Regions from separate parts of the Amnibacterium endophyticum genome, predicted to be linked through region 1. Evidence: predicted binding sites of a transcription regulator. Region 1 holds the regulator's gene; each other region holds the start of a gene.

Region 1 (9,885 bases):
CCGGTCAGAGCGCCGTCAGCGTCTCGAGGAGGGCGGGGAGGCCCTCGACGAGGTCGGGGATCACGAGCACCGCGGACGTGGCCCGCAGCGCCTCCTGGTCGTACGCGCCGGTCGCGACCGCGATGAACGGGAAGCCGACCGCGTCGGCCGCCGCACCGTCGGCCGGGGTGTCGCCGAGGATCACCGCCGCGGCGCCGTCGAGCGCGTCCCGCGCCGTCGCGGTGAGGTCCGAGCGCACCGGGGTCCGGTCGCCGAAGAACGAGCGGTCCCAGTCGAAGGCGTCGACGTCGACGCCCGCGCCCTGCAGCTTGACCTGCGCGCGATGGCGGGAGTTGCCGGTGAGCAGGCCGTTCGTCCACCCGGCGCCCGCGACGGCGTGCAGCGCGTCGTCGACGCCGGCCGTGGCGGTGCGGCGCGCGGCGTCGGTGAGGTAGGCGTCCGACAGCTCGTCGAGCCGGCGGGAGACCGCCTCGCGGTAGGCGGGGTCGCCGCCCCACCGCGTCAGGCGCTCGAGCACGATCCCGGCGTCGGTCTTCCCGTGCTCCACCGCGTGCGGCTCGCCCGGCGCCGGTCCGACGCCCGCGACCTGCCGGATCGCGTCGTGGTAGAAGGTCCCGGCCTTCGCCGAGTTGTACAGCAGGGTCCCGTCGACGTCCCAGAGCACGATGCGCACGCGTCCATCCTCCCGGGCTGGGACGATGGGGTCGTCATGCCCAGCGCCCTGCCGATCGCCGACCCGGCGCCCGAGGACGGCCTGCTGCCGGCATCGGCGCGGGACGGCGCCCCGGACCGCCGCTTCGGCGTCTACCTGCACGTGCCCTTCTGCCGCGTCCGCTGCGGCTACTGCGACTTCAACACGTACACGGCCGGCGAGCTGCGCGGGGAGCGCCGCGAGGACTTCGCGGGCCGCGCCGAGGCGGAGCTGGCCTTCGCGCAGCGGGTCCTCGCGGGCAGCGGGCTGCCGGAGCGCCCCGCGAGCACGGTGTTCTTCGGCGGCGGCACCCCGACCCTGCTGCCCGCCCACGACCTCGCCCGGATGCTCGGCGCCGTCCGCGACCGCTTCGGGCTCGCCGACGGCGCCGAGGTGACGACGGAGGCGAATCCCGACTCGATCGACGCCGCCGGCCTCAGGCTGCTCGCCGACGCCGGCTTCACCCGCGTCTCCTTCGGCGTGCAGTCCGCCGTCCCGCACGTGCTCCGCACGCTCGACCGCACCCACGACCCGGAACGGGTGCCGCAGGTCGTGGGGTGGGCGAGGGAGGCGGGCCTGCAGGTCAGCCTCGACCTCATCTACGGGACGCCGGGGGAGTCGCTGGCCGACTGGCGCACGAGCCTCGACGCGGTGCTCGCGCTCGAGCCCGACCACGTGTCGGCCTACGCGCTGATCGTGGAGGACGGCACCGCGCTCGCCCGCCGCATCCGGTCCGGCGAGGTGCCGGAGCCCGACGACGACCTGCAGGCCGACATGTACGACCTCGCGGACGAGCGCTTCGGCGAGGCGGGCCTGCGCTGGTACGAGGTGAGCAACTGGGCGCGCAGCGACGCGCACCGCTCGCGGCACAACCTCGCCTACTGGACCGGCGAGGACTGGTGGGGCGTCGGCCCGGGCGCCCACAGCCACGTGGGCGGCGTCCGCTGGTGGAACGTGAAGCACCCCGCGGCGTACGCGCAGCGGCTCGTCGCCGGGCGGTCGCCGGCGGCGGGGCGCGAGACGCTCGCCCCCGACGTGCGGGACGTGGAGCGGGTGCTGCTCGAGACCCGCCTGGTCGACGGGCTCCCCGTGTCCCGCCTCGCGCCCGAGGGGCGCCGGCAGGTGGCGGGGCTGATCGCCGACGGGCTCGTCGACCCCGCGGCGGCGTTCGCGGGACGGGTCGTGCTGACGCGGCCCGGGCGCCTGCTGGCCGACGCGGTGGTGCGCCGGCTGCTGCCCGTCGCCTGAGGGTGCTCCTCCCGCGTCAGCGGATCATCGGGAACGACAGGGGGTAGGTGTACGGCCGCCCCTTGTTCGCGGAGACCGCCGCGATGATCGAGAACACGATGGTCACGACGTAGATCGCCGCGGTCAGCAGGAAGCCGACCAGCACGATCCAGAGCGCGATGGCGATCACGCTCGCGATCGCCATCGTGATCTGGAAGTTCAGGGTGGTCGCCGCCTGCTGCCGGACGAAGGGGCTGCGGTCCTTGAAGACGAGGAAGATGATCAGCGGGCCGAGCCAGCCGATCGTGCCGACGCCGACCACGATCCCGACGAGCGCGGAGACGTGGGACATGACCGCCCACAGCCGCTCGTTCTCGGGCGTCAGCGGCTGCGCCGCGGGTGCTGGATCGGTCACGGGGGTCTCCTCCTGGTCGGGCGCCTCGCGGCGCGTGCCGCTACTTCACGAACGCGATGGTGAGCGGGTAGCGGTACACCTCGCCCCGGTTCGCGGCGACCGCGGCGATGATCGAGAACACCACGTTCACGACCGCGACCGCGAGCGGCAGGAAGAACAGGATGCCGAACGAGATGGCCGTCAGGATGTACGCGACGACCGCGGCGATCGTGATCGTGATCTGGAAGTTCAGGGCGTTCCGCGCGTTGTCGCGCACGAAGACGCCGCGGTCCTTCAGCAGCAGGTAGCCGATGATCGGCGAGATCACGCCGATCACGATGCCGCCCACGTGGATGAGCGTCGAGTAGAGCCGCTCGTTTTCGGGCGTCAGCGGCTGCGCCGTGGACTGCTCGTACGACATGGGTGTGGTCCTCTTCCGGTTCAGCGCACGAGGCGCAGGGCGATGGGATAGCGGTAGCCGCCGCCGTGCTGCACGCGCAGCCCGGCGATGATCGAGAGCACGACGACCACGACCCAGACGGCGAGCTGGGCGAGGCCGACGAGGAAGCCGAGCAGGTCGGGCACGAGGGCGACGGCGACGGGCAGCGCGCGGCCGACGAGATCGAGGATCTGCCCGAGGATCGCGAGCCCGACCCAGGCGATCAGCGCCGTGAGCGAGAAGTTCAGCGCCTCCCGCGACTCGCTGCGCACGAAGGCGCCGCGGCCGCCGAGGATCACGAGGACCAGCAGCGACGGCAGGAAGCCGACGATGTTGCCGAAGTGCGCGAGGGAGGCGTAGAGGCGTTCGTCGGCGTCGGACAGCGGCGGCCTGGCAGGGGACGGGGCCGACATCGTGCCCTCCTCGTCGCGCTCGGCGGTCCTTTCGGGTGACGCTCAGGGTAGCGATCCGCGGACCGGTCGCGCCAGAGGCCGGAGCCCCTTCGGTACGATTGGCAGTCAGGATCGGGGAGTGCCAGCGGAGGGAGCGGGATGGTCTCGGAGCGGGGGCTGGAGGTGCTGCGCGTGATCGTGCAGGACTACGTCGCCTCGCGCGAGCCGGTGGGCTCGAAGACCATCGTGGATCGGCATGCCTTCGGCGTCTCGGCCGCGACGATCCGCAACGACATGGCGGCGCTCGAGGAGGACGGCCTGATCGCTGCGCCGCACACCTCCAGCGGGCGCGTGCCGACCGACAAGGGCTACCGCCTCTTCGTCGACCACCTCGCCGAGGTGCGGGCCCTGAGCCCGGCGCAGCGGGTCGCGATCCGGGCGTTCCTCGAGGGCGGCGTCGACCTCGACGAGCTGCTCGGCCGCACCGTCCGGGTGCTCGCCCAGCTGACGAACCAGGTCGCGCTGGTGCAGGTACCGGTCGTGCCCCGCTCCTACGTCCGGCACGTCGAGCTCGTGCTGCTGTCATCGGCCCGCCTGCTCGTCGTGCTCATCACGGACTCCGGCCGCGTGGACCAGCGCGTCGTCGAGCTCGCGCCGGAGCACCGGGACCAGCTGGACGACGAGGCGCTCGCCGACCTGCGCGCCCGGATCAACGGCACGCTGGTGGGCCGGCTCATCGCGGACGTCCCGCCCGCGCTCGCGGCGGTGGGCGAGGCGCTGCCGCCGGCGCGCCGGGGCGTCCTCGACCGGATCGGCGCCGCGCTCGCCGAGGCCGTCGACGACCGTCGGCAGGACCGGCTCGTCATGGCGGGCGCCGCCAACCTCGCGCGCACCGAGCGCGACTTCCCGGGCAGCATCCTCCCCGTCCTCGAGGCGATCGAGGAGCAGGTGGTGCTGCTGCGCCTCTTCCGCGAGATGGAGCTCGACGGGCGGGGCGTGTCCGTCTCGATCGGCCGCGAGAACCCCTCCGAGGGCCTCGCGGAGGCGTCGATCCTCGCGGGCGGCTACCGTTCCCAGGCCGGCGGGCTCGCCCGCATCGGGGTGCTCGGGCCCACCCGCATGGACTACTCGGGCAACATCGGCGCGATCCGCGCCGTCGCCCGCTACCTCTCCAGACTCCTCGGCGAGGAGTGATCCGACCCGCCGCCGCGAGGCGGCCCCGCACGTCCCGCGCAGGCGGGAGGAGGAACCGCTGTGGCTGACCACTACGAGGTGCTGGGCGTCGCCCGCGACGCCTCCGCCGACGACATCAAGAAGGCCTACCGGCGGCTGGCGCGCCAGCTGCACCCCGACGTGAACCCCGGCGCCGACGCGGCGGAGCGGTTCAAGGACGTCACGCACGCCTACGACGTGCTGTCGGACCCGCGGCAGCGCCAGGAGTACGACCTCGGCGGCTCGGGCGGCGGCCAGCAGTTCGGCTTCGGGGACATCTTCGAGACGTTCTTCGGCGGGGGCGGCGGCCGCGCCGCTGGCCCGAAGTCGCGGCAGGAGCGCGGCCAGGACGCCCTGCTGCGCGTCGAGATCGACCTGCAGGACGTGGTCTTCGGCGTGCACCGCGACCTCGAGATCGACACCGCCGTGCTCTGCGACGTCTGCGACGGCGCCTGCACCCAGCCCGGCACCACCGTCCGCACCTGCGACATCTGCCACGGGTCGGGCCAGATCCAGCGCACGGTCCGCTCCCTGCTCGGCAACGTGATGACGGCGAGCCCCTGCACGGTCTGCCGCGGCTACGGCACCGTCATCCCCTACCCGTGCACGAACTGCGCCGGCCAGGGCCGGGTGCGCGCGCGCAAGACGGTTGCCGTCGACATCCCCGCGGGCGTCGAGACCGGCCTCCGGCTGCAGCTGGCGGGCCAGGGCGAGATCGGTCAGGCCGGCGGCCCGGCCGGCGACCTGTACCTCGAGATCAAGGTGCGGCACCACGACACCTTCAGCCGGGCGGGCGACGACCTGCTCGCGACGCTGGAGGTGCAGATGAGCGACGCGATCCTCGGCACCACGATCACGCTCGACTCGCTCGACGGGCCCGTGGACCTCGAGGTGCGGCCCGGCGTGCAGAGCGCCGACGTGCTGACGATCGCGGGCCGCGGGATCACCCGGCTGCGCGGCGGCGGGCGCGGCGACCTGAAGGTCGGCGTGCAGGTGCTGACGCCGACGAAGCTGGACCACAAGGAGCGCGAGCTGATCCGGCAGTTCGCCGGCCGCCGCAAGGCGCAGCCGCCGCAGTTCGCGCACTTCCAGCAGGGCCTCTTCACGAAGCTGCGCGACCGCTTCCTCGGCGTCTGATGCTCCCCGCGCTCCCGTCCGCCCCGGATCCCGGGCGGGCCCGCTCCCGCGCCGCTGGTCGAGGTGCGAGCGCAGCGAGCCTCTGCGCTGGTCGAGGTGCGAGCGCAGCGAGCCTTTCCGCTGGTCGAGGTGCGAGCGCAGCGAGCCTCGAGACCACCCCCGCACGCTGATGGCGCACTTCTACCTCGCGACCGCGCTCTCCGCCGAGCACGCGGAGCTGACGGGCGAGGAGGCGCGGCACGCGGCGCAGGTCGCCCGCCTGCGCGCGGGGGAGCGGGTCGTCGTGGGCGACGGGCGCGGCCGCACCGCGGACGCGGAGGCGGTCGCCGTCGCCCGGGACCGCGTCGAGCTGCGCGTGCTGGACCTCCGCGAGGAGCCGGAGCCGAGCCCCAGGATCACGCTGGTGCAGGCGCTCGCGAAGGGCGGCCGCGACGAGCAGGCGGTGCAGGCCGCGGTCGAGCTCGGCGTCGCCGCGATCGTCCCGTGGCAGGCGACGCGGAGCGTGAGCCGCTGGACCGGCGCGAAGGTCGAGTCGGGCCGGGAGCGCTGGGCGGCGATCGCTCGGGAGGCGGGCAAGCAGGCGATGCGCCCGTGGGCCGCGGAGGTCCTGCCGCTGCGTTCGACCGCCGAGGTCGCGGCGCTGCCCGGGCTCGTCGTGCTCGAGCCGGGCGCGCCCGTGCGGATCGCGGACCTCCCGCCCGGCGACGCGACCCTCGTCGTCGGCCCGGAGGGCGGCATCGCCCCCGAGGAGCTCGCGGCCTTCGACGCGGCGGGCGCGGCCCGCGCGCGCCTCGGCCCGCACGTGCTGCGCACCTCGACCGCGGGCCCCGCCGCGCTCGCGGCGCTCCTCGCCCCGCGCTGGCCCTGACCCCGCCGTCCGCGTATTCGGAGCCAGGTCACGGATTCGGCGCTGCTGGCGGGCGATTCCGGCACTGTGCGGCGAATCCGCGGGCGGTGCGAGCGAATGCGCGCGCGGACGCGATCGCGGGTCAGTCGGTGCCGAACTCCATCGCCGCGGCGTCGAGGGCGTCCTCGGCGGAGTCGTCCTTGCCCGAGCTCGCGATGTGCGACGCACGGCCGGGGGTCAGGTCGCCGACGAGGTCCGCGACCGTGGAGCCGAGCACCGCGTGGCCGTCGAAGAACTCGAGCTTCGAGCGCGAGTCGGCCAGGTCGAGGTTCCGCATCGTCAGCTGGCCGATCCGGTCGTCCGGGCTGAAGGCCGCGTCCTCCGTGCGCTCCATCGACAGGCGGTCGGGGTGGTACGTCGCGTTCGGCGAGACGGTGTCGAGGATCGTCCAGTCGTTCCCGCGGCGCAGCCGGATCGTCACCTCGCCGGTGATCGGCAGGCCCACCCAGCGCGTCAGCGACTGGCGCAGCATCAGCGACTGCGGCTCGAGCCAGCGGCCCTCGTAGAGCAGGCGGCCGAGCCGGCGGCCCTCCGTCATGTAGGAGGCGAGCACGTCCTCGTTGTGGATCGCGCTCACGAGCCGCTCGTAGGCGAGGAACAGCAGCGCCATGCCCGGCGCCTCGTAGATGCCGCGGCTCTTCGCCTCGATGATGCGGTTCTCGATCTGGTCCGTCATGCCGAGGCCGTGCCGGCCGCCGACCGCGTTCGCCTCCTGCACCAGCGCGACCGCGTCGTCGAAGCGGCGCCCGCCGATCGACACCGGCCGCCCCTCCTCGAAGCCGACGGTCACGTCCTCGGTCGCGATCTCGACGGAGGGGTCGGTGGCCTTCACGCCCATGATCGGCTCGACGAGCTCGATGGAGGCGTCGAGGTCCTCCAGCTTCTTCGCCTCGTGCGTGGCGCCCCAGATGTTCGCGTCGGTCGAGTACGCCTTCTCGGCGCTGGCCCGGTAGGGCAGCCCGCGCTCGGTCAGCCAGGCGGACATCTCCGCGCGGCCGCCGAGCTCGCCGACGAACCGGCGGTCGAGCCACGGCTTGTAGATGCGCAGGTCCGGGTTCGCGAGCAGCCCGTAGCGGTAGAAGCGCTCGATGTCGTTGCCCTTGAAGGTGGAGCCGTCGCCCCAGATGGAGACGCCGTCGTCCGCCATCGCGCGCACGAGCATCGTGCCGGTGACCGCGCGGCCGAGGGGCGTGGTGTTGAAGTAGGGCATGCCGCCGGCGCGGATGTGGAACGCGCCGCAGGCGAGGGCGGCGAGGCCCTCCTCCACGAGCGCCGCGCGGCAGTCGACGAGCCGCGCGCCCTCGGCGCCGTAGGAGCGGGCGCGGTCCGGCAGCGCGGAGAGGTCCGTCTCGTCGTACTGGCCGAGGTCCGCCGTGTAGGCGAAGGGCACGGCGCCCTGCTCGCGCATCCAGGCCACCGCGACGGAGGTGTCCAGGCCCCCGGAGAAGGCGATGCCGACGCGCTCGCCGACGGGCAGGTCCGAGAGGATCTTCGACACGGGACGAGACGCTACCGGCAGGCGCGCTCCGCCTTCCCGCGCGGGCAGCGCCCCCGGGGTGCGCGCGGGTACGCTCTTCGGCCATGGCGGAGCACGCGAGCACGGAGCCCTCGGTGTTCACGCGCATCCTGCGCGGCGAGATCCCGGGCGAGGTCCTGCTGTCGACGGAGGACGTCTTCGTGCTCCGCGACATCAACCCGCAGGCGCCGATCCACCTGCTCGTGATCCCGAAGACGCAGGCGTACCCGGACGTCGTCGCGCTCGCGGCGGACGACCCGAAGCTGCTCGCGCACATGGTCGAGGTCGCCCGTCTCGCCGCGGCGCAGCAGGGGGCCACCGACTTCCGACTGATCTTCAACACCGGCGCCGGTGCCGGCCAGACCGTCTTCCACGTCCACGCGCACGTCCTCGCGAGCACCGCCTACGACCTCGGCGAGGGCACGATGACCGCGGGCATGCCCGAACCCGCAGAACGGACCTCTTGACCGACACGGACGACCTCCCCGCGGGCCGCACGGCCCGCTCCGTCACCCGCCGCTACCCGGCCGCCGGGTCCGAGACGCGCAGCATGGCCGTCGACGGCATCGCCATGGTGCGGCTGCTCGGCCCGCAGGACCGGCTGCTCGGGCAGATCGAGAAGCAGTTCCCGCTCGTCGAGGTGCTGGTCCGCGGCAACGAGATCACGCTCGACGGCGAGCCCGCGCAGGTGCGGGCGGCCGAGCGGCTGATCGAGGAGCTGCTGGCGATGGTCCGCAACGGGCAGGACCTCGGCCCGGTCGACGTCGACAGCTCCGCCCGCATCCTCGACGCGGACCGCGACTCGCACCCCTCCGAGCTGCTCGGGCAGGTGATCGTCACCGCGCGCGGCAGGTCCATCCGGGCGAAGACCCTGGGTCAGAAGTCGTACGTCGAGGCGATCGACCACAACACGATCACCTTCGGCATCGGGCCCGCGGGCACCGGCAAGACGTACCTGGCGATGGCGAAGGCGGTGCAGGCGCTCGGGCGCAAGCAGGTCTCGCGGATCATCCTCACCCGGCCCGCGGTCGAGGCCGGCGAGCGCCTCGGATACCTGCCCGGCACGCTGACGGACAAGATCGACCCGTACCTGCGCCCGCTCTACGACGCGCTGAACGAGATGATGGACCCGGAGCTGGTCCCGAAGCTCATGGCGACCTCGACCATCGAGGTCGCGCCGCTCGCGTACATGCGCGGCCGCACCCTGAACGACTCGTTCGTCGTGCTCGACGAGGCGCAGAACACGACGCCGGAGCAGATGAAGATGTTCCTCACCCGGCTCGGCTTCAACTCGAAGATGGTCGTCACCGGCGACATCACCCAGGTGGACCTGCCCGGCAACGTCTCCGGCCTCCGCACCGTGCAGCGCATCGTCGACGGCATCGACGACATCCACTTCGCGCGGCTCGGCAGCGAGGACGTCGTGCGGCACTCGCTGGTCGGCCGGATCGTCGACGCCTACAGCCGCTACGACGAGGAGCGGCAGGCGGCCGCGGCGGCGCGGCGGCCGGAGCGGCAGGGCGGCGCGGAGCCGGGGCCGTCGCGCCCGCCGACCGACTACCGGCCGCCGGCGAACCGCGCCGACCGCCGTGCCGCCGACCGCGACCGCCGCGACACCGGTCGGCACCGATGAGCGTCGGGACCGGCACGGGGGCGGGCGCATGAGCATCGAGACCGACGCGGGCTCAGGAGTCGTGCGGTGAGCATCGAGATCAACAACGAGTCCGGCTTCGCGGTCGACGAGGCCGCCGTGCAGCGGCTCGTCACCTTCGGGCTCGACCTGCTGCACGTGCACCCCGACGCGGACCTCGCGATCCTGTTCGTCGACGAGGCCGCCATGGAGCGGCTCCACGTGCAGTGGATGGACGAGCCGGGGCCGACCGACGTGCTCAGCTTCCCGATGGACGAGCTGCGGCCCGGCACCGACGACGCGCCGACCCCGCCCGGGCTGCTCGGCGACATCGTCGTGT
Region 2 (9,885 bases), on a different contig from region 1:
GCGAGGGGAAGACGTTGTTCGTCTGGGGCACGAAGCCGACGCCGGCCTGCACGAGGCGGTTCGCCTTCTGGTTCGTGATGTCCTCGCCGTTCAGCGTCACGGTGCCGCTGCGCACCGGCACGAGCCCGAAGAGGGACTTCAGCAGGGTGGACTTGCCGGCCCCGTTCGGGCCGATGATGCCGATCAGCTCGCCCGGGTACGCCTGCAGGCTGCAGTCGTTCAGGATGTTGATCCCCGGCAGGTAGCCCGCGTCGAGGTGCTGCGCGTCGACGACCGGCGCACCGGTCCCGGTGTACTCGACCATCAGGCAGACCCTTCCGCGCGCTCGGCGGCCTCCTCGGCCGCCGCCTTCTCGAAGTCCTCGTCGAGCACGCTGTCGTCGCCGAGGTCCTTGTCGTGGTGCGAGCCCAGGTAGGCGTCCACGACGGCCTGGTGCTCCATGACCGTGGCGGGCGGCCCCTCGGCGACGATGCGCCCCTCGGCCATGACCACGACCCAGTCGGAGATGTGCCGGACCATGTGCATGTCGTGCTCGACGAACAGCACGGTGGTGCCGCGGTCGCGCAGGTCCTGGATGTGCCCGAGCAGCGACTGCGTCAGCGCCGGGTTCACGCCCGCCATCGGCTCGTCGAGCATGATCATCGCCGGGTCGCTCATGAGCGCCCGGGCCATCTCGAGCAGCTTGCGCTGCCCGCCGGACAGGCTGCCCGCGTAGTCGTCCTTCTTCGCGTCCAGCTTGAAGCGGGCGAGCAGCTCGTCGGCCTTCTCGCGGATCTCCGCCTCGCGCTTGCGCCAGGCCGGCCGCGCCAGCGATGTGAGCAGCCGCTCCCCCGGCTGGCTCTGCGAGCCGATGAGCATGTTGTCCATGACCGTCATCGCCTCGAGCGCCTTGGTCAGCTGGAAGGTCCGCACCATCCCGGACTCGGCGACCTTGTACGCGCTGGTGGCCGTCAGGCTGCGGCCCTGGAACCGCCAGCCCGCGAAGGGGCCCGCGCCGCCGCCGAAGCGCGGCTTCGCAGAGTTCGGCCGGTCGAACCCGGTGATGAGGTTGAAGAAGGTCGTCTTCCCCGCACCGTTGGGGCCGATCAGCGCGGTGATCGCCCCCCGCTGCACCTCGAGGTGGTCGACGTCCACCGCGGTCATGCCGCCGAAGCGGCGCACCACGTGGTCGACCGCCAGGATCGGCTGCGGCTTGGCGCTGCCGGGCTCCTGCGGCACCTGGTCGAGCTCGGCGCGCAGCGCCTGCCGGTCGTACGGGTAGTCCGCGTCGGACGCGCGGACGGCGGTCTCGGTCATCGGAACGCTCCCTGCCGCTGCGGTTCAGTCACCGAACCGCAGCTCCTTCTTGTTCCCCAGGATGCCCTGCGGGCGGAAGATCACGAGCAGCATCAGCCCGATCCCGACCAGGATGAACGTGATCTGCGGGATCTGCTGCGCGCTGACGATGGTCGTCGGCACGAACTCGCCGACGAACGCCTGCAGCGCCGAGATGATGATGAAGTACAGGATCACCCCGACGACCGGCCCGAAGACCGTCGCGGCGCCGCCGAGCAGCAGGCCCGTGTAGAGCAGGAACGTCGTCGTGCGACCGAGCGAGTCGGGCTGCACGGACGCGGACAGCACGTAGACCATCCCGCCGAGCGCGCCGATCGCGCCGCCGAGCACGAGGCTCTGCATCTTGTACAGGTAGACGTTCTTGCCGAGGCTGCGCATGGCGTCCTCGTCCTCGCGGATGCCGCGCAGCACCCGGCCCCACGGGCTGTGCATGAGCAGCAGCACGAGCACCACGGCCAGTCCGACGAGGCCCCAGCCCACGATCCGCAGCCACCAGCTGTCACCGGCGCTGAGCGGGTAGGTGTACGGGCCGATCGTGAACGTGCCGGACGGGCCGAACGGCGACAGCGCGGTGAAGGCCGGCTGGTACTGGCTGCCCTGGATGCCCGCGACGCCGCCGGTGACCGGCGCGAGCGCCTGGTCGCCGCCGACGATCCGCACGATCTCGGCCGCGGCGATCGTCACGATCGCCAGGTAGTCGCCGCGCAGCTTCAGCGTCGGCAGGCCGAGGATGAACGCGAAGATCACCGCCGCGAGCACGCCCGCGATCACCCCGAGCACGAAGCTGCCGGTGTAGCGGATCGTGAGCGCGAGCCCGTAGGCGCCGAGCAGCATGAAGCCGGCCTGACCGATGTTCACGAGGCCCGTGTACCCGAAGTGGATGTTGAGGCCGATCGCCGCCAGCGCGAAGGCTGCGGTCACCGACGACAGGATCTGCGCCCCGAAGCCGACGAAGAGGTCTGAGATGAACATGGGACGCCCTTCAGCCGACGCGTTCCTTCCGGCCCAGGATGCCCTGGGGCCGGAAGATCAGGACCACGATGAGGATCAGCAGCGCGGTCGCGTACTTGACGTTGTTGGACAGGAACAGGGTCGACAGCTGCACGACCAGGCCGATCACGAGCGACCCGACCAGAGCGCCGAACGCGGTGCCGAGTCCGCCCAGGGTGACCGCCGCGAAGAGCAGCAGCAGCAGGGCGACGCCGGTGCTCCAGGAGACGCCGCCGTACACGAGGCCGTAGAGGACGCCGGAGAGTCCCGCGAGCCCCATCGCCACGGTCCAGATCACGCGGATGACGAAGTCCACGTCGATACCGGAGGCGGCGGCGAGCGCCCGGTTGTCGGCGACCGCGCGGGCCGCCCGGCCGAGCCGGGTCCGCTGCAGCGCGAGACCGACGAGCACGAGCACCACGATCGAGACGAGCATCGACCAGTACGCGGCGGGCGTGATGTCGAGCGGTCCCGTGTTGCGCTGGATGCTGTTCGACACCGGCAGGACCTGCGGGCCGAACAGGTACTGGAACAGGTACTGGGCCGCGAGCGACAGACCGATGGTGACGACCATCAGCTGCGTCAGGGGCAGCCCCTTGCGTCTGAGCGGCGACCAGAGCAACCGGTCCTGCACGTAGCCCGTCGCGGCGCAGCAGATCACCGCCAGCACGGTGGCGAGCACGAAGGGCAGCCCGAGCTGGATGGCGAAGAGGTAGCCGAGCAGGCCGCCGAGCGTCACCTGCTCCGCGTGCGCGAAGTTCGACAGGCCCGTGGTGCCGTAGATCAACGACAGGCCGATCGCGGCGAGGGCGAGCAGCAGGCCGAGCAGCAGCCCCTGCGACACCTGGCGCCAGGCGCGGGCGAGGAACGAGTTGTTCTGCTGCGTCCCCGTCGCCTCCGAGCCGCTGAAGGTGCCCTCGAGCGGGAAGAAGGCGGCGCGGAGCGCGCCGACGACGGCCTGGACCTGGCGGGTGTTCTCCGGCGCGGTGACCCCGTTCGGCAGCGTGCCGCGGTTCACCGTGAGGTTGTAGGTGCCGCTCTCGCTGACCTTGAAGGCGAACTGCCCGGTCGCGGTGGAGGTGGCGGTGGCGGTGTCGCCGGAGGAGGTGCTCACGGCCACCCGCACGCCCTTGACGGCGTTCCCGTTGCCGTCGCGGAGGGTGCCGGCGATGCAGCCCGACCCCGCGTCGACGCGGCAGGGCGGTGCGACGGCCTGGATGGTGGCGTTCTCGACGACGCTGGCCGAGGGGCTCGGCGTCGGGCTCCCCGTCACGGACGAGCTGGGCGTCGGCGACGGCGTCGTCGCGGCGGTGGCGGGGGCCGCTCCGGTCAGCACCGCGAGCGCGGCGCCGAGCAGGGCGAGCAGGAGGATCAGCGGGTTGGCCCGGCGGGTGCGGGCGTTACGGACGGAAGAAGGCACGGCGGCGCTCCGCTCGGTCGTGGACGGGCAGGACCGGGATCGGGGCCGGGCCGGCGTGATGCCGGCCGGGCCCCGTGTTCATCCCCTGATCAGCCCTTGACGGCCTGGAGGAACTTGCTGGGCGACTTGCCCTCGTACTGGTAGATCGAGATGTAGCCGGTCGAGGGGTCGTGGTCCTCGTTCAGCGGACCGATGCCCGAGTAGCCCTGGAACCAGATGTTCTTGGTCCCGCCCTTCAGCAGGTCGAGGCAGTCCTTGTAGGTCTTGCAGACCTTGCCGTTCTCGGAACCGGTGACCGGCAGGATGTTCTCCTGGATCGTGGCCGGGTCGGAGGAACCGCCCCGCTGGGCGGCGAGCGCCATGATCATCGTGGCGTCGTAGGACTCGGCGCCGTACCCGAAGGCCGTGATCGGCTTCGCGTTCGGCTCGTTCTTCTTGTACCAGCCGGTCAGCAGGTTCTTCAGGTCCTCGGAGGGGTTCGCGCCCTGCGTGGCGCCCTTCGCACCCGTCAGGTCGGGCTGGCTGGAGGTGTCCTTGCCGTTCGCGTCCTTCGAGTAGTCGTTCAGGTTGCCGTCCACGAAGTAGGCGTTCTTGAAGTCGAAGTTCGCGGAGGCCAGCGCCGGGAGGATCTGGTACGTCTGCGCGAAGGCGATGATGACGAGCGAGTCGGGGTTCGTCGCGAGGGCGTCGGAGACGATGCCGCTGAAGTTGGTCTCGGTCGACGGGAACTCCTGGCCCTTGCCCTTGGCGCCGTAGACGACCGAGCCGCCGGCCTCCTCGATCGCCTTCTGCGTCGCGTCGCGGAGGTTGGTGCCGTACGCGTCGTTGAAGACGAGGATCGCGGTCTTGCTGTGGCCGTCGGTGACGATCTGCTGGCCGAGCGCGTTGCCCTCGACCGTGTTGTTCGGCGCGTCGCGGAAGTACCACTTCGAGGCGCCCGACAGCTCGTCCGCGGTGTTCGCCGGGGAGAACATCACGGTGCTCTGCGCCTCGACGGTCGGCAGCACGTTCAGCGTGACGCTGGACGACTCCGCACCGAGGATCGCCGACACGTTCGCGGCGAGCAGCTTCTTGACGTTGTTGAGCCCGATGGTCGGGTTGTCGGTGTCGCTCGAGTCGACGCCGAGGACGCAGGGGGCCTCGCCGTTCACCCCGCCGGCGGCGGCGATCTCGGACAGCGCCTGGCCGGAGCCGGCCACGGCGGCCGGGCCGAGGAAGGCGAGCGAGCCGGTCAGCGGCAGGAAGGTGCCGAGCTTGAAGGTCGTCTTCTCGTCCTCGTTGCCCGTGCAGGTCGCAACGGCCGGGAGCGCCTCGGCGCTGGTGGACGCCGAGGAGGACGCGCCGGTGGACGGAGCGGCGCTGTTGCCGCTCTGGGAGGTGCCGGAGCAGGCGGCGAGACTGATCGCGGCCGTGGCGCCGATGGCGAGGGCGGCGAGGCGGCGGCCCTGACGCAGGTGTCCAAGCATTCGGATCCTTCAGTTCTGTCGTGTGATGGCAGACGCGCCCTGGGGAGCACGGTGCGGCAACCGTAGGGATGCCGTGTTCCAAGCATGTTTCCAGAATGGGCGGATACGGCCCATCGTTAGCAATCCGTGACCCTCGAAGCAGGGGTCACGCGATCGGGACGGGCGCCGCCCTGCGGCGGAGTCCGCCGTGCAGGAGGGTCTCGCCGACGAGCAGCACCAGTGCCGTCCAGACCAGTGCGAAGCCGGCCCAGCGCCCGGGCGACATCGGCTCGTGCAGCAGGAACACGCCGGTCGCGAACTGCAGGATCGGCGCCAGGTACTGCAGGAAGCCGGCGACGGACAGCGGCAGCCGTCGCGTCGACGACGCGAACAGCAGGAGGGGCACCGCGGTCCCGACGCCCGCGGAGGCCAGCATGAGGCTCGGGTACCACCCCGCCGTCCCGAACGCGAGCCCGGAGCCGAGGCCCAGGACGAGCAGCTGCACGACCGCCACCGGCGCGAGCCAGACCGTCTCGAGCGTCAGCCCGGACAGCGGGTCGACGCGGGCGCCGGCCCGCTTCTTCACGAGGCCGTAGAGCCCGAACGAGAAGGCGAGGCCGAGCGAGATCAGCGGCGGCGTGCCGCCTTCGACGCCGAGCACCACGACGGCGATCGCGCTGACGGCGACCGCGGCCCACTGCCCGGGGCGCAGCCGCTCCCGCAGCACCACGACGCCGAGCAGCACGGTGACGATCGGGTTGATGAAGTAGCCGAGGGCCGCCTCCACGACGTGCCCGGTGGTGGTGGCGCCGACGTAGATGGTCCAGTTGATGTAGACGAGCGCACCGGCGAGCCCGAAGAGCAGCGCCGCTCGCCGGTCGTGCAGCACCGCGCGGAGGCGCTGCCAGGATCGCGTCGCGACGATCAGCAGCGCGCAGAAGACGAGGGAGAAGAGGATGCGCCAGCCGACGATCTCGAACGGGCCGGCGGGGCGCATCTGCAGGAAGTAGACGGGCATCGCGCCCCAGAGGGCGTAGGCGCCGATCCCGTAGGCGAGACCGGCTCGTCGCGAGCTGGTCTCGTCGGGCACCGGACGACGCTACTGCTGCGGGACGACGCCGGCCGTCCGCCGGCGCGCGCCGTCGTCATCGGGCGACGCGGACCGGCGGGAACGCGAGAAGGGGCCCGCGCCGTCGGCGCGAGCCCCTTCCTGCTGATGCGTCGTCAGCGGACGACGACCGCCAGCACGTCGCGGGCGGAGAGGACCAGGTAGTCCTCGCCCGAGACCTTGACCTCGGTGCCGCCGTACTTGGAGTAGATGACGCGGTCGCCGACGGCGACGTCGAGCGGCACGCGGTTGCCGTTGTCGTCGATGCGGCCGGGGCCCACGGCCACGACCTCGCCCTCCTGGGGCTTCTCCTTCGCGGTGTCCGGGATGACCAGGCCCGAGGCCGTGGTCTGCTCGGCGTCGACCTGGCTGATGACGATGCGGTCCTCGAGCGGCTTGATGGAGACCGGCACGGTCCACCTCTGCTTTCCGTGTATGGCGTGAACGTTCGTCGGCGCCCGGCTGGAGGCCGTTCGCCGGTCAGCGATCCTACGCACCCCGCCTGGCACTCGTCCAACCCGAGTGCCAGGTACGGTGACGGCCGTGGAGCAGGCGGAGGCGGACCTCCTGATGAGCCCGCGGGGAGCCGCCGCGCTCGAGGCCGAGGCCGCGCTGCCGGGGACGCCCGATCCGTTCGCCCGCTCCGCGGCGCTGCGCCGGGCGGGCTTCTCGGCCGGCGAGACCGCCGCCCTGCTCACGCAGGCCGACCTGCGTCGGCGGGCCGCCGGGCGGCTCGGCCCGGATGCGGCGCGACTGCTGCTGACCCGGGCCGGGCTCGAGCAGGCGACCCGCCGCGAGGTCGCGGCGGAGCACGCGGCACGGGTGCGGGCCGCCGGCTTCGACGACGTCGTCGACCTGGGCTGCGGGATCGGGGGCGACGCGCTCGCCTTCGCGGCCGCGGGCCTCGCGGTGCGGGCCGTGGAGCGGGACCCGGTCACCGCTGCGCTCGCCCGGCACAACCTCGCCCCGTTCCCGGGCGCCCGCGTCGAGGTCGGCGAGGCCGAGACGACGGAGGCGGCGGACGGCGCCGCGGTCTGGCTCGACCCGGCGCGACGCACCGCCGGGCACTCCGACACCCGTCGCCTGCGCCCGGACGACTGGTCCCCGTCCCTCGACTTCGTCGCCGGGCTCCTCAGCGAGCGGGCCGCCGGGGTCAAGCTGGCGCCGGGCCTCGACCACGAGCTGATCCCGCCGGGCGTGGAGGCGCAGTGGGTGTCGAGCGGGCGCGAGGTCGCCGAGCTGGTGCTCTGGTCCGGCGGTCTCGCGCGGCCCGGCACCGGTCGCGCCGCGCTCGTGCTCGGCCGTGCCGGCGCCGCGGAGCTGACCGGGCCGGGTCCCGCGGTCGACGTGCCGCCGGGGCCGCTCGGCGGGGTCGTCGCGGAGCCCGACGGCGCGGTGATCCGGTCGGGCCTGCTCGGCGACCTGGCGCGGGCCACGGGCTCGCACCCGGTCGGGCCCGGCATCGCCTACCTGACCGGCGATGCGATCGAGGCGTCGCCGTTCCTCGACCGCTTCGCCGTGGAGGCGGTGCTCCCCCTCGACCCGCGCCTCATCGCCCGCGAGCTGCGGGCGCGCGGGATCGGGCGGCTCGAGGTCAAGAAGCGCGGCGTGGACCTCGAGCCGGCCGCGTTCCGGCGCCGGCTCGGCCTCAAGGGCGACGGCGAGGCGGTGCTCATCGCGACGCGGACGATCAAGCGCCGCGTCGCGCTGCTGTGCCGCCGCCTCCGCTGAGCCGATGCCCGGGGGCGCGGTCAGGGGCTGGTCGAGAATCCGGAGTTGTTGACCGCGACCGCGAGTGCGACGAACCCGACGAACAGCAGCACGTAGCCGATCGTGAAGACGTAGCCGAGGATCGTGCCGGCGAGCGCGAGGCCGCGGCCCTGCTCCCCCGTGCGCTTGATCTGGCTGAGGGCGATGTGGCCGCAGATGATGCCGCCGGGCGCGACCACGAACGCGAGGACGAGCGCGATGATCGCGAGCACGTTCGTGCGCCCCTGGGTGGACGGCGCCCCGGTGTAGGGGGTCGAGCTCGGGGGCGTGGGCTGGTAGTCGCTCATGGCTTCCTCACGTGGGGACGGTCCGTCATGGTCCCAGCGCACGGAGCGGGGTGTCAACGGACCGAGGGGCCGTGTCCAGCGCGATCCGCGCCCGGTCCCGGGCGGAGCGCCGGCGTCAGACCTGGACGACCGGGACGGGCAGGGTCGAGTCGACGCCGAAGCCGAGGGGGCTCGGCGCGACGCCCGCGGCGACGAGCCGGGCGCCGAGGCCCGCGATCATGGCCCCGTTGTCGGTGCACAGCGAGAAGGGCGGGATGCGGAGCGCCACGCCGGCCGCCGCGCACCGCTGAACGGCGACGTCGCGGAGCCGGCGGTTCGCCACCACGCCGCCGCCCAGCAGCAGCCGCGGCACCCCCGTCTCGGCGCAGGCGTCGAGCGCCTTCGTCACGAGGACGTCGACGACCGCCTCGCGGAAGCCCGCCGCGACGTCGGCGACGCGCAGGTCGTCGCCCGCCGCCTCCACGTGCCGCGCGACCGCGGTCTTCAGTCCGGAGAAGGAGAAGTCGAAGCGGTGCCGCTGCCGGTCCTTGCCGCTCGAGAGCCCGCGAGGGAAGCGGATCGCGGCCGGGTCGCCGTCGGCGGCCGCCGCGTCGATCGAGGGGCCGCCCGGGTAGGGCAGGCCGAGCAGGCGGGCGGTCTTGTCGAACGCCTCCCCCGCCGCGTCGTCGAGGGTCTCGCCGAGGGGCTCGACGTCGGTCAGCAGGTCGCGGACCAGCAGCAGGGAGGTGTGGCCGCCGGAGACGAGCAGCGCCACGGTCGGGAGCTCCTCCGGCTGCGGCTCCGCGCCGCGGGCGTGCAGCAGGTCGGCGGTCACGTGGCCGACGAGGTGGTTCACGCCGTGCAGCGGCAGCCCGGTCGCGGCCGCGAGCCCCTTGGCCGCGCCGACGCCCACCATCAGCGCGCCGGCGAGCCCGGGCCCGGCGGTCACCGCGATCGCGTCGAGGTCGCCGAGCCCGACGCCCGCCTCCGCGAGCGCCGCGTCGAGCGTGGGGCGGAGCGCCTCGAGGTGCGCCCGGGCGGCGATCTCGGGCACGACGCCGCCGTAGCGGGCCTGCTCCGCCATCGAGCTCGCGATGGTGTTCGCGAGCACCTCGCGGCCCCGCACGATCCCGACGCCCGTCTCGTCGCAGGAGGTCTCGATGCCGAGGACCAGCGGCGCGGCGCTCATGCGGCGGCCGCCAGGTCGAGGCGCATCACGATCGCGTCGACGCCGTCCGGCTGGTAATACCGGGGACGCCGGCCGACGGCCCGGAAGCCGCGCGACTCGTAGAGGCGCTGCGCGACCGGGTTGTCGGCGCGGACCTCGAGGAAGAGGCGTCGCGCGCGGCGCTCCCGCGCCGTCGTGATCATCCGCTCGAGCAGCGCCGCGCCGGTGCCCTCGCGGCGGGCCCCCTCCGCGACGGCGATCGTGAGCACGTCGGCGTCGCCGCTGCCGGCGGGCGCGAGGACCGCGCAGTAGCCGACGACGCCGCGCGCGTCCTCGGCGACCGAGGCGTGGCCCGAGGCGAGCGCCTCCCGCATCATCGCCTC
Region 3 (9,885 bases), on a different contig from region 1:
GAGTTCGCAGCGGCCTACCGGGCGATCGGCGTGCTCGAGCCGACCTACGAGCCGCGCGCCACGGGGCACATCGGCGAGATGGTCGCGCTGATCGCCCGCCTCATCGACTCGGGTCACGCCTACGCCGCCGACGACGGGTCGGGCGACGTCTGGTTCGACGTCGGGTCCTGGCCCGAGTACGGCGTGCTCACGCGGCAGCAGGGCGACGACCTGATCGGCGGTCAGGACGAGGGTCGCGGCAAGCGCAGCCCCCGCGACTTCGCGCTGTGGAAGGGCCACAAGCCGGACGAGCCCGCGACCGCGCAGTGGCCGGCGCCGTGGGGCTCCGGCCGACCGGGCTGGCACATCGAGTGCTCCGCGATGGCGGAGCGCTACCTCGGCGCGGAGTTCGACGTGCACGGCGGCGGCCTCGACCTGCGCTTCCCGCACCACGAGAACGAGCTGGCCCAGTCGGGCGCCGCCGGCAGCCCCTTCGCCCGCCTCTGGGTGCACAACGGGCTCGTGACGGTCGCCGGCCAGAAGATGTCGAAGTCGCTCGGCAACTCCGCCTTCGCCGCCGAGCTCCTGGGCGCCGCGCGCCCGGTGGTCGTCCGCTACGCGCTCGCGGCGGCCCACTACCGCTCCGACCTCGACCACCACCCCGGTGCGCTGATCGAGGCGGAGGAGGCGGTCGCGCGCATCGAGCGCTTCGTCGAGCGGGCTGAGGCGGCAGGCGCCACGGCGACGGCCGCGCCGGTGCCCGAGGCGTTCGCGGCGGCGATGGACGAGGACCTGAACGTGCCGCAGGCGCTCGCGGTGCTGCACGAGACGCTGCGCCGCGGCAACCAGGCGGTCGACGCGGGGGAGCCGGACGCGGCCGGGCGCGCGCTCGCCGAGGTGCGGGCGATGACGGGCGTGCTCGGGGTCGACCCGGTCGCGCAGCCGGGTGCGGGGGACGCCGCCGCCGGGGCGCTCGACGCGCTCGTGCAGCGGCTCCTCGACGAGCGGGCCGCCGCGCGGCGCGCGAAGGACTGGGCCGCCGCGGACCGCGTGCGGGACGAGCTGGCCGCCGCGGGCATCGCGCTCGAGGACGGCGCGGACGGGACGAGGTGGAGCATCGATGGCCGGTGATTCGAGACGGCGCAGCCCGAACCTGAAGGGCACCAAGGTCGGCAGCGGAGGCCGCGGGCGCAAGGCGCTGGAGGGGAAGGGCCCGACGCCGAAGGCGGAGGACCGCGAGTACCACGCCGCGCACAAGCGCAAGCGGGCCGCCGAGCGGCTCGCGGAGAAGCGCGGGCAGGGTGCGCCGCGGCAGGCGCCGCGGGCTCGGAAGGCGTCCGGCGACGAGATCGTGACGGGGCGCAACGCGGTGCTCGAGGCGCTGCGCGCGCGCATCCCCGCCACGACCCTCCACCTCGCCGCGCGCATGGAGGTGGACGACCGCGTCCGCGAGATCCTGTCGATCGCGAACCGGCGGGACCTGCCCGTGCTCGAGGTGATGCGGCCCGAGCTGGACCGGCTGACCGGCGGCGACCTGCTGCACCAGGGCGTCGCCCTGTCGGTGAAGCCGTACGAGTACGCGCACCCGTTCGACCTGCTGGAGGGTGCGACGCCGGCGCTCGTCGTCGCGCTCGACGGCGTGACCGACCCGCGCAACCTCGGCGCCATCATCCGCTCGGTCGGCGCGTTCGGCGGCAGCGGCGTCGTGCTGCCGCAACGGCGCTCCGCGGGCGTGACGGCCGCCGCCTGGCGGTCGTCGGCCGGGGCGGTCGCGCGGGTGCCGGTCGCGATGGCGTCGAACCTCGCGCAGACGGTCACCGCCTACAAGCAGCGGGGCGTCTTCGTGATCGGCCTCGACGGCGACGGCGACGTCGCCCTGCCGTCCTTCGAGCTGGCGGACCGGCCGCTGCTCGTGGTCGCGGGCAGCGAGGGCCAGGGGCTCTCCCGCCTGGTGCGCGAGCTGTGCGACCAGATCGTCTCCATCCCGATCGGCCGCGCCACCGAGTCGCTGAACGCGTCGGTCGCCACCTCGATCGCGCTCTACGCGATCGCCACGACCCGCGCCGCCTCCGAGTAGCCCCGCGGAGCCCGTCAGCAGGATCCCTGCCCTCGAGCAGGAGATCTGCCCGTCCGATCCACTGCTCGAGGGCAGGGGTCCTGCTGAAGGGCAGGCGGGGATCCTGCGGGGTGATCGCGGGATGGGGAGGAGTCCGCTCCTCCCCAGGTCATGAGCGGGCGGGATCCTGGATCCGAGGAGCAGATCCCGTCCGCCGGCCCTCCGGGCGGGCCAGGGTTCTCGGCATGGGCACGTTCTCGTTCTTCACGACCGCCGAGCTCCGAGCGCTCGGGGAGACGAAGCAGTCGATCCGGGCGTCCATCGAGTGCGGGGAGAGGTTCCGCGTCATCGACGGCTGGTACGGCACCTCGAGCACGCCGCAGGAGGCCGTGCTCGCCATGAGGATGGGAGGGCGGGTGGGCTGCGTGTCGGCGCTCCGGCTCCACGGGGCGTGGTGCCCGCCCGACAGCGGCCTCCACGTCTTCTTCCCGCCTTCGGCCTCCGGGCGCAGATCCGCCGGCAGGGATCAGGGCGTCGGGGTCGTCCGGCACTGGCACGGACGGCAGATGGCGGGCGGCTCGGCCTTCGCGGTCCCGCCCATCGATCTCGCGCTCCGCGACGCCCTCGAGTGCCAGCCGCCGCACATGCTCGTCGCCGTCCTCGACTCGTTGCTGCGCCGGCGGCTGATGTCGCGCAACCGGTTGGAGGCGCTCGTGCGGCGCGGCCCGGAGCGCAACCACCATCTCCTGACGCACCTCGATGCCCGAAGCGAGTCGGGGACCGAGTCGATCCTCCGGTACCGGCTCGCGGTGAGCGGCATCTCGACGTCGATCCAGGTGGTGCTGCGCAGCCGGGACCGCCTCGACCTGGAGATCGACGGCTGGCTCGCGATCGAGGCGGACGGGCGCGAGCACCACGCTCAGCAGGAGGCGTTCACTCGCGATCGCGCCCGGGTGGTCCGGGTCATGCGGGAGGGACGGATCGTCCTGCAGTTCTCCTACGCGGCGATCGTCTACCGCTGGCGGGAGGTGTTCGACGCGATCGTGGCGGTGATGGCGCAGCACGCGCCGGTCGCGCCGTGAGCGCCCTGCAGCAGGATCTCCGCCCTCCAGCAGGTGGGCTGACGGGCAGGGATCCTGCTGGAAGGCAGCGATCCTGCTGCAGGAGACGGGCGCCGGTCAGACGGTGGCGCGCCAGTCCTCCGGGCCGGCGCTGATCCGGGTCGGCACCGCGAGACCGCCGGTGACGGGCTCGAGGAGCGCGGCCTCGTCGCGGCGGTGCCGCAGGATCTCCTCGACGTAGGAGTTCAGCGCCTCGGCCAGCGGCACGTCCCGCGACTGGCGCTCCGACATGAACCAGCGGTGCTCGAGCACCTGGTGGAAGATCTCCGCGGACTCGAGCTTCCCCCGCAGCTCGCGGGGGATGGCGCGGATCACGGGCTCGAAGACGCCCGCGACCCACTCGTGCGCCGCCATCTCCTCGTCCAGGTGGCCCTTGCCGAAGGCGTGCCGCCACTGGTCGAGGTCGTTCAGCAGGCGCCGCGCCTGGTTCTCCTCCGCGTCCAGCCCGGTCAGGCGCAGCAGGCGCCGGGTGTGGTGCCCCGCGTCGACGACCTTCGGCTGGATGACGACCTCGCTGCCGTGCTCCGCGGTGCGGATCGACAGCTCCTCGATGTCGAACCCCAGCGTGTTCAGCCGGTCCACGCGCTGGTTGATCCGCCAGCGCTCGGCCGACGAGAAGGATTCGCGGCCCGTCAGCTCGTTCCAGAGCATCCGGTACTGGCTGACGATGCGCTCGGAGGTCACGAGGGGATCGAGGTCCTCGTCCACGTGCCCGCCCGCGGCCAGGTCCATCAGCTCGCCGGCGATGTTCACCCGGGCGACCTCGAGGTCGTTCTCCCGCTGCCCCTTCGACAGGCCGCCCTGGTACAGCTTGCCCGTCTCCGCGTCGACCAGGTACGCGGCGAAGGCGCCCGCGTCGCGCCGGAAGAGCGTGTTGGAGAGCGACACGTCGCCCCAGAAGAAGCCGATGACGTGCAGCCGCACGAGCAGCAGCGCGAGGGCGTCCGCCAGCCGGGTCGCGGTGTCCGGGCGCAGCATCTGCGAGAAGAGCGCGCGGTAGGGCAGCGAGAACCGGAGGTGCCGGGTGACGAGCGCGGTCTCCAGGGGCGCACCGTTCTCGTCGGTGCGTCCCTGGATGACCGCGAGCGGCTCGACGCACGGCACCTCGAGGCGCTGCAGCGTCCGGAGCATGTCGTACTCGCGCTGGGCGAGGTCGGCCGACGTCTCCTTGACCGCGATCACGTACCCCGAGAGGTTCGCGAAGCGCACGATGTGCCGCGAGATGCCCTTGGGCAGCGCCGCGATGTGCTCGCTCGTCCACTGCTCGAGGGGGAGCGACCACGGCAGATCCAGCAGAGCCGGATCCACCGTGGCCGCGGTGATGGAGAGGGACTCCCCGAAGGCGTCGCTCAAGCCGTGACGGCGGCGGACAGGCGCTCGCCGGACTCGACGTCGAACACGTGCGTGTGGTTCTGCGCCGGGTGCAGGTAGACGACGTCGCCGACCTCGGGGTGCTGACGGCCGTCGACCCGCGCCACGATGTCGATGCGGCGGCCGCTCATGTCCGCGTGGCCGTAGAGGTAGCCGTCCGCGCCGAGCTCCTCGACGAGGTCGACCGTCACGGGCAGGCCGTCGCTCTTGGACGTGCCGACCTCGAGGTCCTCGGGCCGCACGCCGACCGTGACCTGCTTGCCGCTCGAGGCGCTGATGACCTCGCGCGTGAGCGGGAGCGTGGTGCCGCCGAAGGCCACGCCCTCGTCGGTCAGGTCCGCCGGGAACAGGTTCATCGCCGGGCTGCCGATGAAGCCCGCGACGAAGACGTTCGCCGGGCGCTCGTACAGCTCGCGCGGCGAGCCGACCTGCTGCAGGATGCCGTCCTTCAGCACGCAGATGCGGTCGCCCATCGTGAGCGCCTCGGTCTGGTCGTGCGTGACGTACACGGTGGTGACGCCGAGGCGGCGCTGCAGCGAGGCGATCTGCGTGCGCGTCTGCACCCGCAGCTTCGCGTCGAGGTTCGACAGCGGCTCGTCCATCAGGAAGACCTGCGGCTGGCGGACGATCGCACGGCCCATCGCGACGCGCTGGCGCTGACCGCCCGAGAGGGCCTTCGGCTTGCGGGCCAGGTACGGCTCGAGGTCGAGCAGCTTCGCGGCCTCCTGGACGCGGGTGGCCCGCTCGTCCTTGTTGACGCCGGCGATCTTCAGGGCGAAGCCCATGTTCTCGGCGACGGTCATGTGCGGGTACAGCGCGTAGTTCTGGAAGACCATCGCGATGTCGCGGTCCTTCGGCGGGATGTCGGTCACGTCCTTGTCGCCGATGTAGATGTGGCCGTCGTTGACCTCCTCGAGGCCCGCGAGCATGCGCAGGGAGGTCGACTTGCCGCACCCGGAGGGGCCGACGAGCACGAGGAACTCGCCGTCCGCGATGTCGAGGTTGAGCGAGTCGACGGCGGCGCGGGTGCCGCCCGGGTAGAGCCGCGTCGCGTGGTCGTACGTCACGGTCGCCATTGCTGTTCTCCTTCACCGGCAGGTACGTGCCGGACGATCCGTAGTGAGGATGACCAGTCGGTCATGCCGGTGCACCGTCGCATCGGCGGATGGAGTATCCCACGTCGCCGCGCCGCCGGTCGAGCGTCTTGGGCGATCCTCAGGGCGCCGGGCACGCCGTCATCGACACGCCGATTACGCTGCATCGCCGTGTCGCCACCCGTCGGCGCACGTGGAGGGATGGGATGTCGAACGCCCCGAGGCAGTCGAAGAACGAGCGGCGCGACGCCGCGCGCGAGAAGGCGCGCCAGGAGCGGGTGCGGCAGCAGAAGCGGGAGAAGCGCAACCGCGCGGTCCTGCAGGTGTCGATCGGTGCGGTGATCATCGCGATCGTGGCCGTCGTCGCGGTCATCATCGTCAACTCCGTGCGGCCGCCGGGACCGGGTCCGGCGAACATGGCGAACGGCGGCATCACCCTCGAGGGGCCCCAGCTGACCGCCGTGCGGACGCCGGCCGCCGCCGCCAGCGCCACCCCGTCGCCGGAGGCGACCAGCAGCGACGGGAAGGTCCGCATCCAGATCTTCGAGGACTTCGCCTGCCCGTACTGCAAGCAGTTCGAGGACAGCAACGGGCCGCAGGTCGAGGAGCTCGTGAAGAGCGGCGCCGCGATCGTGCAGTACTACCCGGTGGCGATCCTCGACCGCCTCTACCCCGACAAGTACTCGACCCGCGCCGCGAACGCGGCTGCCGCGGTCGCCAACTGGTCGCCGAACGAGTGGGAGGCGTTCCACACGCGGCTGTACGCGATCCAGCCCGAGGAGGGCGTGGCCACGTCAGGGCCGTCGGACGACCAGATCATCGCGGTGGCGCGCCAGGTCGGCGTGAAGAACCTCGACCAGGTCAGCCAGGCCGTCAAGGACTCCCGGTTCGACGCCTGGGTGACCGCGAGGACGGCGGAGTTCACCGAGAAGCGCGGCGCGCTGCAGGGCGCCGCGCTGCCGCCCAGCTGGGGCGGCAGCACCCCGACGGTGCTCGTGAACGGGCAGTACTACACCGGTGCCCCTTCCGACACCGCCGCGTTCGGGGCCTTCGTCACCTCCGTGGGCGGGACGACCGGGGCCACTCCGACGCCCACCCCCACGCCCAGCGCCTCGAAGTGAGCCGGCGGCGGGGCGGCGCCGACGCGCCGCCCCGCCGTACGCTTGAGGCCACGCCGGGATAGCTCAGTCGGTAGAGCGCCGCCCTTGTAATGCGGATGTCGTCGGTTCGATTCCGACTCTCGGCTCCAGTGTTCATGGGCTTCGATCCGCGGGCGGATCGAAGCCTGTGCTGCTTCGCAGGCCCTGAGGCGGGCCTGCGCTTCGCAGCGCTGCGGTCGGGTCCGGTGGGCGGGCGGATCGAAGCCTGTGCTGCTCCGCAGGCCCTGAGGCGGGCGTGCGTCTCGCAGGGGCCGGAGACGGCGGAGGGCGCCTCGGCCTGAGCCGAGGCGCCCTTCGTGCGGATCAGTCCTGCTTCGCGTCGCCGTCGAACGCCAGCGAGACCGAGTTCATGCAGAAGCGGTCGCCGGTCGGCGTCTGCGGTGCGTCGTCGAACAGGTGGCCGAGGTGGCTGCCGCAGGTCGCGCACAGGACCTCCGTGCGGACCATGCCCCACGTCCGGTCCTGCTTCAGCTCGACGGCGTCGAAGCTGACCGGCTCGTAGAACGACGGCCAGCCCGAGCCGGAGTCGAACTTCGACGTCGAGGTGAACAGCGGCGCCGCGCACGCCTTGCAGCGGAACAGACCGGGCCGGTGCTCGTCGAGCAGCGCGCCCGACCAGGGCCGCTCGGTGGCGGCCTCGCGCAGCACCTTGAACTCGTTCGGGTCGAGGGCGGCTCGCCACTCGGAATCGGTCTTGGTGATCTCGTACGCCATCTGCGCTCTCCTCCGGGGCTCGAACGGGCACGGGCGGCGGGACACGACACGCCGCTTCCGTCGTCGGAGGATCCAGCGCTTCTAGCATCCCTCTTATTCCCCCGAACACGGGGGAGCGGACGTACGCGGAGAGGATCGGAAGCCAGATGGACGAACCCCGACCGCAGCCGTCCGAGGAGCCGGGCGCCGGGCCCGAGCTGTCGTCCCGGGACCTCGCCGTCCTCGCCTTCGAGCGCGCCTGGTGGCGCCGCGGAGGGCGCAAGGAGGAGGCGATCCGGGAGGAGTTCGGCATCTCGGCGGCCCGCTACTACCAGCGGCTCGGAGCGATCATCGAGACGCCCGCAGCCCTCCGGGAGGACCCCATGCTCGTGAAGCGCCTGCAGCGCCTCCGCGATGCTCGAACGGTACGGCGCGCCGATCTGCTGCGCCGGCACTCGAGCTGAGCGCCACCGGAGCCGTGCCGATCACCATCGGCGCGGGGAGCAGAGCAGGCCGGAGCCCCGCCGCCGCCAGCGCAGCCCGCCCGCGCGACCGCTTCGACGACGTGCCGGCGGATCTCGCCCGGGTCGGCGCGCACCGCGCACCGGTCCGTCGGCGCGGTCTGGCCACCTTCGGCTGGGCCGCGCTCGCGACGGGCGCGCTCGTCGCCGTCGGCGTGCTCGGGCTCGGATTCATCGAGGGCCGGGTGGGTGCGGCCGAGACGCCGCTGAACCCGGTGTCGGCCGCCGCAGCCGGGCCGGCTGCCACGGTCGACCCGGGCGCGAAGGTCGCGGTGCTGAACGCGACGACCACGACCGGCCTCGCGGCCTCCGCCTCCCGGGTGCTGCAGGGCGACCGGTGGAACGTGGTCTCGACCGCCAACGCCGACGTGCAGGACAGGACGACGTCGACCGTCTACTACGCGGAGGCCGATCAGCTCGGCGCTGCGAAGGGCCTCGCGAAGTCGCTCGGCATCGAGCGGACCGCGAAGACGGACCGCTTCGGCGCCCCCGGCTCGCAGCGGCTCACCGTGGTGCTCGGCAGCGACTGGAGCCCGAAGGGCTGATCCGCGGCCGCCGTGTTTCGCCGCCGTTACGAACGTGTTGAGATGCGTCGCCGATCGGCTCGACGGGCCGTCCGGGCCCTTCCGGCGCTGCTTTGATGGCGCGCATCGGGCCTCGCGCCCGCCCGCGCGATCGAGGAGCAGCACCGCATGACCAGCGGCACCGTCAAGTGGTTCAACGCCGAGAAGGGTTACGGGTTCATCACCCTGGACGGCGGGGCGCAGGACGTGTTCGTGCACTACAGCGCCATCGACATGACCGGCTACCGCTCGCTCGCCGAGGGGCAGCGGGTCGAGCTCGAGGTCGGGTCCGGGCAGAAGGGCCCGCAGGCGGAGGGCGTCCGCCCCGTCTGATCCCGAGGGGTCGTAGCGGGCCGCCGCGCGGCGCCGGGATGAGCGGCTGCGTGATCGCTGAGGGCTGAGCGCGCCGCAGGTCCGTCGGCTTGCAGTCGCCGGGGTCGACTGCCAGGATTGGTGATTGGCACTCGGTCCTGCCGAGTGCCAGGCGGCCGGTGAGGCGCCCGATCAGGGCACCCCCGCCGCCGGCTTCCATCCGTCACCGTCCAGGGAGGACGAGAACACCTATGGCGAAGATCATTGCCTTCGACGAGGAGGCCCGCCGCGGCCTCGAGCGCGGCCTGAACACCCTCGCCGACGCCGTGCGCGTCACGCTCGGCCCGCGCGGCCGCAACGTCGTGCTCGAGAAGAAGTGGGGCGCCCCCACGATCACGAACGACGGCGTCTCCATCGCCAAGGAGATCGAGCTCGAGGACCCCTACGAGAAGATCGGCGCCGAGCTGGTCAAGGAGGTCGCGAAGAAGACGGACGACGTCGCCGGTGACGGCACGACCACGTCCGTCGTGCTCGCCCAGGCGCTGGTGCGCGAGGGCCTCCGCAACGTCGCCGCCGGCGCCGACCCCATCAGCCTGAAGCGCGGTATCGACAAGGCCGTCGCGGCCGTGTCCCAGGAGCTGCTCGACGGCGCCAAGGAGGTCGAGACCAAGGAGGAGATCGCCGCGACCGCGAGCATCTCCGCCGGCGACCCGCAGATCGGCGAGATCATCGCCGAGGCGATCGACAAGGTCGGCAAGGAGGGCGTCGTCACCGTCGAGGAGTCGAACACCTTCGGCACCGAGCTCGAGCTGACCGAGGGCATGCGCTTCGACAAGGGCTTCCTGTCGCAGTACTTCGTCACCGACGCCGACCGTCAGGAGGCGGTGTTCGAGGACCCGTACATCCTGATCGTCAACAGCAAGGTCTCGAACATCAAGGACCTGCTGCCGATCGTCGACAAGGTGATCCAGACCGGCAAGCAGCTGCTGATCATCGCCGAGGACGTCGACGGCGA

Evidence for each region. Region 1 encodes HrcA, which represses chaperone genes, less so after heat shock. Its sites were predicted from a motif close to TTNGCACTCGNNNNNNNCGAGTGCNAA; they were not measured.
Region 2: the regulator HrcA is predicted to act here: its motif matches at 6,801-6,827, upstream of groES (co-chaperone GroES).
Region 3: the regulator HrcA is predicted to act here: its motif matches at 9,016-9,042, upstream of groL (chaperonin GroEL).

What each region holds. Positions count from the first base shown of each region.
Region 1 is NZ_JBHUEA010000017.1:38,404-48,288, reverse strand. Features, by position in the region: gene ACFSBI_RS11535 (HAD family hydrolase) at 5-673, opposite strand; gene hemW (radical SAM family heme chaperone HemW) at 710-1,939, shown strand; gene ACFSBI_RS11525 (DUF4870 domain-containing protein) at 1,956-2,333, opposite strand; gene ACFSBI_RS11520 (DUF4870 domain-containing protein) at 2,374-2,733, opposite strand; gene ACFSBI_RS11515 (DUF4870 domain-containing protein) at 2,754-3,164, opposite strand; gene hrcA (heat-inducible transcriptional repressor HrcA) at 3,303-4,337, shown strand; gene dnaJ (molecular chaperone DnaJ) at 4,398-5,492, shown strand; gene ACFSBI_RS11500 (16S rRNA (uracil(1498)-N(3))-methyltransferase) at 5,662-6,360, shown strand; gene argG (argininosuccinate synthase) at 6,482-7,897, opposite strand; gene ACFSBI_RS11490 (HIT domain-containing protein) at 7,981-8,382, shown strand; gene ACFSBI_RS11485 (PhoH family protein) at 8,466-9,548, shown strand; gene ybeY (rRNA maturation RNase YbeY) at 9,615-9,885, shown strand, end outside.
Region 2 is NZ_JBHUEA010000007.1:40,823-50,707, forward strand. Features, by position in the region: gene ACFSBI_RS06040 (ABC transporter ATP-binding protein) at 1-304, opposite strand, end outside; gene ACFSBI_RS06045 (ABC transporter ATP-binding protein) at 304-1,296, opposite strand; gene ACFSBI_RS06050 (branched-chain amino acid ABC transporter permease) at 1,321-2,307, opposite strand; gene ACFSBI_RS06055 (branched-chain amino acid ABC transporter permease) at 2,318-3,745, opposite strand; gene ACFSBI_RS06060 (ABC transporter substrate-binding protein) at 3,835-5,211, opposite strand; gene rarD (EamA family transporter RarD) at 5,357-6,280, opposite strand; gene groES (co-chaperone GroES) at 6,415-6,711, opposite strand; gene ACFSBI_RS06075 (THUMP-like domain-containing protein) at 6,842-8,029, shown strand; gene ACFSBI_RS06080 (DUF4190 domain-containing protein) at 8,050-8,355, opposite strand; gene tsaD (tRNA (adenosine(37)-N6)-threonylcarbamoyltransferase complex transferase subunit TsaD) at 8,471-9,523, opposite strand; gene rimI (ribosomal protein S18-alanine N-acetyltransferase) at 9,520-9,885, opposite strand, start outside.
Region 3 is NZ_JBHUEA010000009.1:49,057-58,941, forward strand. Features, by position in the region: gene cysS (cysteine--tRNA ligase) at 1-1,110, shown strand, start outside; gene rlmB (23S rRNA (guanosine(2251)-2'-O)-methyltransferase RlmB) at 1,100-2,056, shown strand; gene ACFSBI_RS07525 (hypothetical protein) at 2,281-3,117, shown strand; gene ACFSBI_RS07530 (DUF4032 domain-containing protein) at 3,214-4,509, opposite strand; gene ACFSBI_RS07535 (ABC transporter ATP-binding protein) at 4,506-5,603, opposite strand; gene ACFSBI_RS07540 (DsbA family protein) at 5,828-6,742, shown strand; tRNA gene ACFSBI_RS07545 (tRNA-Thr) at 6,795-6,870, shown strand; gene msrB (peptide-methionine (R)-S-oxide reductase MsrB) at 7,085-7,495, opposite strand; gene ACFSBI_RS07555 (DUF3263 domain-containing protein) at 7,642-7,938, shown strand; gene ACFSBI_RS07560 (LytR C-terminal domain-containing protein) at 7,953-8,540, shown strand; gene ACFSBI_RS07565 (cold-shock protein) at 8,688-8,891, shown strand; gene groL (chaperonin GroEL) at 9,122-9,885, shown strand, end outside.